2 regions of the Billgrantia desiderata genome follow, and region 1 is predicted to be linked to the other one. Evidence: predicted binding sites of a transcription regulator. Region 1 holds the regulator's gene; the other holds the start of a gene.
What was found. The regulator sigma-54, encoded in region 1, starts transcription at its own class of promoters, with help from an activator protein. The targets are predictions, from matches to a motif close to TGGCACNNNNNTTGCTNT.
Positions count from the first base shown of each region.

Region 1 (4,572 bases):
GCGTCTGGCCAGCTACATGCTGTCGGCCTACAGCGCACGCCGCCTGGGCCTGCAGACCACGGGCAACGCCGGCGGCGCCCGCAACCTGCGGATCGCGGCACCGCTGGCGGCGCGCGAAGAGCTGTTGGCCCGCATGGGGCGTGGGGTGCTGGTGACCGAGCTGATGGGCCAGGGGGTGAACGGCGTGACCGGCGACTACTCCCGCGGAGCGGCTGGCTTCTGGGTCGAGAACGGTGAGATCCAGTATCCGGTCGAGGAGTTCACCATCGCCGGCAATCTCGAGACGATGTTCAAGGGCCTGCAGGCCGTGGGCAGCGACATCGACACCCGCGGCAGCATTCACACCGGCAGCTGGCTGATCGACGAGATGACCGTGGCAGGCAGCTGAATCGTATATTGGGCCTTACCGCAAAAGCTCGCGGATGAGCGAGCGATGGTCAGACCAGGCGAAGCCCGATGAGCACTGCGAAGAGGGCTTCGACGCCACATGGCCGAGCGCAGCCATTCCTAAAGATCCTCATCGAAGCGGGCCTCGAAGAGAGCCTCGATGGCCTCGAGAACCGCTTCCGCATCCGCACCCTCGGCGTTGATGTCGAGTTCGGTGCCGCACGGGGCGCCGAGCATCAGCAGGGCCATGATGTTGGTGGCCTCGGCCTGCTGGGCGCCTCGGCAGACGAACACGCGTGCATCGAAAGGCTGGCAGCACTGAACCAGCTTGGTGGCAGCGCGTGCATGGAGGCCGCGTTTGTTGGTCAGAGTCAGCTTGCGGCTGGGCACGCTCAGGTTTCCTTGCGGTCGGATGGCGCTGCGGTCATCTCCTGCGTGGTAGAGACCGGTATATGGATGCCGAGCTCGCGGTGGCGCAGACGCACGTCGGGCTGCTGCTGGGCGAGGTGGCGGGCGAGGCGCTCGGCCAGGTACACCGAGCGATGCTGGCCGCCGGTGCAGCCGATGGCGACCGTGAGATAGCTGCGATGGCTGTCGCGATAGGCCGGCAGCCAGCGCTCGACCCAGGTGACGATGTCCTCGTGCATCTGGTGGACCAGAGGGTACTGTTCGAGAAACTCCACGATGCTCGCTTCGCGGCCGGTCGCCGCGCGCAGGCGCGGGTCCCAGTAGGGATTGGGCAGGCAGCGCGCGTCGAACACGATATCGGCGTCCAGCGGTACGCCGCCCTTGAAACCGAACGACTCCACCGTGAGGGTCAGTTGGTCGGCGCGATGGCTGGCCACCTGTTCGGTGATGCGCCCGCGCAGGTCGTGGACCGAAAGCCGCGAGGTATCGATGATCAGGTCGGCCAGGTTGCGAATCTCGCTCAGCGTCGTGTCTTCAGTCTCGATCGCCTCGCTCAGGGTCATGTCCCGGTCGCGGGTCAGCGGGTGCCGGCGCCGGGTGGCGGAGTAGCGCTCGATCAGGATTCGCGCATCGGTGGTGAGGTAGACGATCTGGCAGTCGACCTGCTTGGCACGCAGCTCCTCCAGCAGCCTGGGGAACCGTTCCAACGCATGAGGAAGATTGCGTGCATCGATGCTTACGGCGATGCACTGCTGTACCGTGGGTGAGCCGCGCAGTTCATCGACCAGGGAGCCGAGCAGCATCGCCGGCAGGTTGTCGATGGCGTAGTAGCCGATGTCTTCGAGCGCCTGCAGTGCGATCGACTTGCCGGAGCCTGAGCGGCCGCTGATGATCACAAGCTGCATTACGTTTCTCCTGATCAGGGGCTGGCCGAGCGGCTGGGGATGGCGGTCAGGCCGAGGACTGTCGTCGAATGGCGCCGATGAGACGCTCGTGAAGTTCGCGCTGGCTTTCGCACTTGCGCAGTTGCGAACGGGTCTCGGCATCGTTCATCACGCCGGCGACCTGGCTCAGCAGCGACAGATGCGTGTCGTCGGCCTCCTCGGGTACCAGCAGCACGAAGACCAGATCGACCGGCTCGCCGTCGATGGCGTCGAAATCGATGGGCTCGGCCAGCTTGAGGAAGGCGGCGACTGGGCTGTGACAGTGCGGGCTTCGCGCGTGCGGGATGGCGACGCCGTTGCCGATGCCGGTACTGCCCAGCCGCTCACGGCCGATCAATCGGCCGAAGACCTCCTGGCTGTCGAGGCTCGGGGTGTTCTGCGCAATGAAGGTGCTGAAGAACTCCAGCACCCTCTTCTTGCTGCCCCCGGGAACGTCGAACAGCGCGCGCTCAGGGGGCAGTATGTTTTCCAGTGTCATGGCAACTCAGCGAATGCCGGCGCCCTGGGCGCGGGCCTGGGCCTTTTCCTTGTGCTTGACCAGTTGACGATCGAGCTTGTCGGTCAGCGCATCGATGGCGGCGTACATGTCCGGGTCGGAGGCTTCGGCATGCAGATCGGCACCGGCGGCATGCAGCGTGCAAGCGGCCTGCTGGCGCTCCTTCTCGATCGAGAGGGTGACCTGCACGTTGGTGATGTTGTCGTAGTGCCGTTGGACGCGGTTGAGCTTTTCGCTCACGTAGTCACGCAGGGAATCGGTCAGTTCAACATGATGGCCGGTAATGTTGACTTGCATGACGAGCTCCTTCGTCCTTCGAGTGGTGGTTTGATTGTAACCCTTTTTGCCTCCTTGCAAACCCCTCCGAACGACGCTCTTGTCCGGCGTCAACGCTGCGCGCCGAGTTCAACGAAAGCGCTTGCGTTCGCTCGAGGAAGGTATTCCCAGCGCTTCACGATACTTGGCCACGGTGCGGCGCGCCACCTGAATGCCGTCGTCGGCCAGCAGCTCCACCAGACGACTGTCGGAGAGCGGTTTGCGCGGTGGCTCGTCGGCGATCAGCTTGCGAATGCGGGCGCGAATCGCGGTGCTGGAGTGAGCATCCCCCTCGCCGTTGCCGCCAACGTGGCTGGAGAAGAAATACTTCAGCTCGAACACGCCGCGCGGCGTGTGGATGAACTTCTGCGTCGTGACCCGCGAGATGGTCGATTCGTGCATCTCCACGGCCTGGGCGATGTCGGCCAGTACCAGCGGCTTCATCGCCTCCTCGCCCTGCTCCAGGAAGTCGATCTGGCGGGCCATGATCTCGCGCCCCACTCGCAGCAGGGTGTCGTTACGGCTGGCCAGGCTCTTCATCAACCAGCGGGCTTCCTGCAGGTGATCCTTGAGGAACTGGTTGTCCTGACTCTTGTCGGCGCGGCGCACCAGGGCGACGTAGTCGGGCTGGATGCGCAGGCGTGGCAGCGCTTCGGCATTGAGCTCCACGCGCCAGCCGGACTCGTCGTGATAGGCGACCAGGTCGGGGGTGATGTAGTTGCTGCCGACCTCGGCATAGGCGCTGCCAGGGCGCGGGTTCAGCGAGCGCACCAGGGCAATGGCGTCGTCGAGGGCCTCGTCGTCCAGGCTCAGGCGCCGCTTGAGCAGGCGACGGTCGTCGGCGGCCAGGGCTTCGAGGAACTGGCGCACCAGGCGGCGTGCCTGGGGCAGCAGGGGCGTATCGTCGGGCAGGGTGGCGAGCTGCAGCATCAGGCATTCGCGCAGGTCCCTGGCGAACACGCCGGTGGGTTCGAACTGCTGCAGGCGCAGCAGCACCTGCTCGACCTCACGGGTAGGCAGCCCCTCGAGGCCCTGGCGACGCAGGCCGTCGCGGATCTCTTCCAGCGGCTGGGTCAGGTAGCCGGTGCCGTCGACGGCATCGATCAGGCTTTCGGCGATCTGCCGCTGACGCTCGTTCACATCGATCATCGCCAGTTGCCACATCAGGTGGCCGGCCAGCGTCTGTCCCGCGGCCTGGCGTTCGAAATCGGGGCCTTCGCCGGTGGCGCCGCCGGCGCCGCTGCCATGATCCGGATAGGTATCCGTCCAGTCGCTGTCGGTGGAGAGCTCGCCGGGAATTTCGCTGGCCCAGTCGTCGCTCTGGGGCTCGCTGACGGCTTGTTCGCCGAAGCCGTCGTCGAGCTCGAGCATGGGATTGGACTCGAGGGCCTGCTGGATCTCCTGGCGCAGGTCCAGGGTGGAGAGCTGCAGCAGCGCGATGGCCTGCTGCAGCTGTGGGGTCATGGTCAGCTGAGTGCCGACTCGCAGTTGCAAGGATGCTTTCATGGCCATGAGAATAATGGGCTCATCTGCCGGAAAGACTCTACCCTAGACTGGCCGACGATCACTTGCAAGAGCGCAGAGCTGCAATAAGCATGCCATCGGCAATATTCATGCCCGTTAGGGAATTTTAATGTAAGATCATGCTCTTGTTTGTTGGGTCGGAATGCGCTATGGGCAGGGGCGCTGCTATAGACGGAAGTCTTCGCCGAGATAGACTTCCCTTACCCGACGGTTGGCCAGAATGGCCTCGGCATCGCCTTCCGCGATGATCTGACCGTCGCCGACGATATAGGCCGAATCGCAGATATCCAGCGTCTCGCGGACGTTGTGATCGGTGATCAGCACGCCGATGTCGCGGGCCTTGAGTTGGCGGATGATGCCTTTGATCTCGCCCACCGAGATCGGATCGACGCCGGCAAAGGGCTCGTCCAGCAGAATGAAGGCCGGCTCGGTGGCCAGCGCGCGGGCGATCTCCACGCGCCGCCGCTCACCGCCCGACAGGCTCATGCCGAGGTTGTC
Region 1 covers NZ_FNVC01000002.1:129,936-134,507, forward strand. The annotation lists gene pmbA (metalloprotease PmbA) at 1-388, shown strand, start outside; gene C4S71_RS02925 (HPr family phosphocarrier protein) at 508-777, opposite strand; gene rapZ (RNase adapter RapZ) at 780-1,700, opposite strand; gene ptsN (PTS IIA-like nitrogen regulatory protein PtsN) at 1,747-2,217, opposite strand; gene hpf (ribosome hibernation-promoting factor, HPF/YfiA family) at 2,224-2,532, opposite strand; gene C4S71_RS02945 (RNA polymerase factor sigma-54) at 2,641-4,062, opposite strand; gene lptB (LPS export ABC transporter ATP-binding protein) at 4,240-4,572, opposite strand, start outside.

Region 2 (4,572 bases), on a different contig from region 1:
CCGGTGGTATTGGCGGTATAGCCGATGCCCTGGTTGATCAGCTGACGGTTCCACGGCTCGCAGACGCAGAAGGTCTCCATGCTGCCGACCCGCATGTTGGCCACCATCTGGGCCGGCGGCACCACGATAGTGGAAATGTCGCGGTTGGGATCGATGCCGCCGGCGGCCATCCAGTAGCGAATCCACATGTCGTGGGTGCCACCGGGGAAGGTCATGGCGGCATTGACGGCATCGCCGCCGCTGCGCTTGGCGGCGATGGCCTCGGCGAACTCGGCGGTGTCGAGTCTCACCTTGAGTTCGGCATGCTCGTTGCCCACCGAGATGCACTGGCCGTTGAGGTTGAGCCGCGCCAGGATGCTCATCGGCACCGGCACGTTGTTGGGGGTCATGGCGCCGCTGGCAATGAGATAGGGCATCGGCGTGAGGATATGGGCACCGTCGATGCCGTTGCGCTGCGAACCGAGTACCAGGTTGTCGCGGGTGGTACCCCAGGAGGACTGCTTGAGTACCTCCACATCGGTCATGCCGTGGGCGGCGAAGAAGCCCTTTTCCACCGCCACGAACAGTGGCGCGGCGTCGGTCAGAGCGATGAAGCCGAGCTTGGCCGAGGTGGTTTCGGGCCGTCCGCTGGCCACGGCCCAGCTCAGCGGCAGGCTGCTGAGCAGAGCGGTACCGCCCACGACGCCGGCGGTCTGCTGCAGAAAACGGCGGCGGTCGAGTCCGGGATTGCCCTTGTTGGTCTTGTTCATGGATATGGCTCCCAATAAGAAGTGTCTGGCCAAATAAAGACGGCGCCTGCCCCGATTCGCATGACGATGTCACGGGAACCTGGGCAGACGCCGTTGTCTGGTCCTGGTGCTGCATGGAAGCGCTGAACCGTCGTTGACTCAGCGGACGGTAAGGCTTTGCAGCTTGGGTGCCATTGCGTCTTTTTATCGATTTATTTCATTTAAAATCAATGGCTTGATGTTTCGTTTGTGATGCCTGTCAAGAGGTGTGTCCGGCTCACAGGCGCCGAGACGGTGCGCTCGGGTTGTGCGATGCACCATTGCTGCCTGTGCCATCTTCAGGACTCGATCCCCGTTTCGGCCGTTGGCTGAAGGATGTCGGCCAGCCCCAATACGGTCTGGGCGATCTCGGCCATGCTCTTGCTCTGGTCCATGGCCATCTTGCGTAGAAAGGCGTAGGCCTGCTCCTCGCTCATCTTCTGGTGGGACATGATCAGGCCCTTGGCACGCTCGATCAGCTTGCGCTCGCGCAGCGCCCGGCGTGTGTCCTCCAATTCGTCGCTCAGGGCCTGCAGGCGCCCGGCCTGGGCGCGCATCAGCTCCACCAGTGAGCGATTGAGCGAGGAGCCTACCACCCGGGCGGTGACCTCGCCGAGCTCCTGGCTGGCGCTGCCGTCGAGCAACTCCACCAACTGCTGACACACGCCCGGCAAGGCATCGTTCAGCTGTCGGGTCAGCTCCTCCCGTTGTGTCAGACTACGCCGCGCATCCAGGGTCCGCGTCAGGCACAGGCTGGTCAATTCGCCGATCATGAAGGTTTCGACCCGCTGCATGGCGTCGATCCGCCAAGTGGTCAATTCGTACCAGGTCTCGCCCAGGGTGCTGGCGTTCTCCGGCAGCGCAACGTCGCCGCAGGCCATTTCGCGCAGCTGCTGAATGCCAGCCAGCGTGCGGCCGGGCATCTCCTGCTGCCACAGTTGGCGCACCGCATCGCTGGTGAATTCGAGGCAGGTGTCGAAGCAGCGCTGCTGGGCGTCGATCAGGTGCAGCAGCAGCTGGCGATGGGCGTCGTCGAAGATGCCGGAAGTGAAGCCGGCGGCGCCGCAGGCGCGCTCCTGGCCGGCCAGCTCCTTGCCCTGCATCAGGTGAAAGATGGCAACCAAGGCCAGGGTGATGTCGGGGTCGCCGGCGGTATCGGCGACTTCGAACACCACCGAGAGCAGGGCGCTGATGAGCTGATTGTACGATTGCGTTGCCGCATCGGGGCTGGTGCCGAGTGCGGCGATGTCGTCACGCAGTGCGTCCAGGCCTTCCAGGGCGTGCCAGACGAAGGCGACCCGCTTCAGCAAGCGGGCGGTGGCGGCGGGGCGACCGGCGGTCTCGCCCAGTGCCTCCAGGCGGGTGCGCAGGGCGCGCTCGGTGGCCTGGCACTCGTCGATACGCTCCTGACGGCGCTCGGTAAAGCGCTGTCCGCCGGAGGCCAGATAGACGTTGGAGGCGCCACGCTCCTTTTGCAGCGCATGGATGAAACGACTGACGTCGCCGACGATGTCGCAGGCGGCGGTAAGGTGCTCGAGATCGTCGATTTCGCAGCGCTTGGCTGCCAGCAGCAGGCATTCGGCGGGTGTCATGGCTCACCTCATTCACGCAATGGCCGCCGCCCCGAGGGCGGCGGCCAGTTTGGGCAAGCATTGCGGCAGTGAATGCCGCTGTGCTTGCGATCAGCGCAGCGACAGCGCGCCGGCGCCGGTATCCTCGCCCACGGCCTGGCGATAGGCTTCGGCTTCCTCGGCTTCCGTTTCGTCGCTGAAGCGCACCAGCAGAGCGCAGGAGGCCAGCACCAGCACGATCAGGCCGAGGTAGAACAGGCCTTGCTGATAGGTGATGGCTTCGCTGCGGAAGAGGAAGGCGGCAGCCACGGCACCCACATTGCCACCGGCACCGACGATGCCGGCCACCGCGCCCAGGGCCTTCTTGTTGATGAAGGGCACCACGCCGTAGGTGGCACCTTCGGCCATCTGCACGAACAGGCTGAACACCAGCATGATGCCAATGGCGTACGACAGCACGTGCATCTGCGAGAAGGCCACCAGGGCAATGCCTTCGCAGATCAGGGCGATGAACAGCCAGCGCACGCGCCCCTTGAGGCCACCGTTGCGGGCAAACAGGTCGGAGAACACGCCGCCCAGGGTGCGGGCGAAGACGTTCATCAGCCCGAACAGACCGGCGATCATGCCGGCGGTGGCCAGGGTCAGGTCGAAGTGATCGAAGAAGTAAATGGCGGCGATGTTGTTGATGGTCAGCTCGACGCCGAAGCAGATGGCATAGACCACGAACAGCGCCCACACGCGGATGTCCTTGGCGGCGGACATGAAGCTCTTGCCGGCACTGTTCTCGCCGTTGGCGGGGGGCAGCTCGCCACGTGCGCGCAGCTCATCGAAGTTGCCGTTGGGAGCGTCCTGGGTGAACAGCCAGTAGCCGATGCCGGTGGCGAACATCACCACACCCGGCACCACCATGGCCAGACGCCAGCCCAGCGTCTCGCTGACGCCCAGCATCAGCAGCCCGGAGAAGATCAGCGGCATGACGATCTGCGTGGTGCCGCCGCCCAGGTTACCCCAGCCGGCGCTGGTGGCGTTGGCCGTGCCCACCACGTTGGGGGCAAACATCATGGTGGTGTGGTACTGGGTGATGACGAACGAGGCGCCGATGGCGCCGATGGCCAGGCGCGCCAGCAGGAAGGTCTCGAAGCTGTTGGCGAAGCCGATGCTCATCACCGGAATGGAGCCCAGCACCAGCAGGCCGGTGTAGGTCTTGCGCGGCCCGATGCGATCGCACAGCACGCCGATCAGCAACCTCACGATCACCGTGATCAAGACCGAGGCGATGATGGTGTTGCCGATCTGGGTTTGGGTCAGGTTCAGGTCTTCGCGCACCACCGCCATCAGCGGGGCGATGCCGAACCAGCCGAAGAAGCAGATATGAAAGGCGAACCAGGAGAAGTGGAAGGCACGCATCTGTGGCGTGCGCAGGCTCAAGAGACGAATTCGGTTCGCCTTGTTGAGAATTTCCATGGGCTATGACCTCGTACGGATTGTCGATACATGAGTTCGCCCTTCTCCGTTGAAGGTCAGGTCTGACGCACTCGTACTTCCCCTGGAAGCCTGGTCCACGCCTACCCGGCAATTTGATTCATATCAAGCAATCCGTTTGCCATATTCTTTTGTTGTTCAGTTAAAACATCGAGTTATGGTTTGATGGGTGGATCGAAGCTCGTACGATCCTGGAAGAGAATGGCAAGAGAGCGGCAGGAGAGTCGCCGCAGGGTGGCAAGAATGGTGCAGTGCCGCACGAAAATGCCCCCTGCTGGTGCTAGGGGGCGAGATCAGATCGGCAGGTTTTCAGCTCGTGTCAGTACATGGCCAGTTGGGTGGCGTCACGCTCGCAGCTGAGGAAGGCGGAGTTTTCCAGCCATTCGGGATCGGGGTAATAGGCGAACAGGTAGTGGTCTTCCTTGATACTGTCGATCAGCGGATAGGTCACTTCCTGGCGTACCGCCGGGCAGCCGTGGCTGCGCCCCAGCCGGCCGGTCTGGCGGATGAAGGCCTCGCTGACGTAATCGGCGCCGTGGATCACGATGGCACGCTGATAGGCCAGGTCGTTGACGCCTGGCTCCAGCCCCTCGAGACGCAGGGAGTAGCCGTTGCGTCCATAGTAGCTGTTCATGGTGCGAAACAGGCCGAGGCTCGACTGATAGCTCTCGGGGGTGTTGGAGAACACCGTGGCCTCGGCATCGCCCGAGCCGCGGCCGTGAGAGACCAGCTCCTCGAACATCAGGCGCTCC
Region 2 covers NZ_FNVC01000008.1:24,622-29,193, reverse strand. The annotation lists gene C4S71_RS09360 (CmpA/NrtA family ABC transporter substrate-binding protein) at 1-749, opposite strand, end outside; gene C4S71_RS09355 (nitrate regulatory protein) at 1,067-2,359, opposite strand; gene C4S71_RS09350 (NarK family nitrate/nitrite MFS transporter) at 2,450-3,802, opposite strand; gene C4S71_RS09345 (murein L,D-transpeptidase catalytic domain family protein) at 4,140-4,572, opposite strand, start outside.
Region 2: C4S71_RS09360 (CmpA/NrtA family ABC transporter substrate-binding protein) is a predicted target of sigma-54. The motif match lies at 905-922, and genes of this name have one in related genera.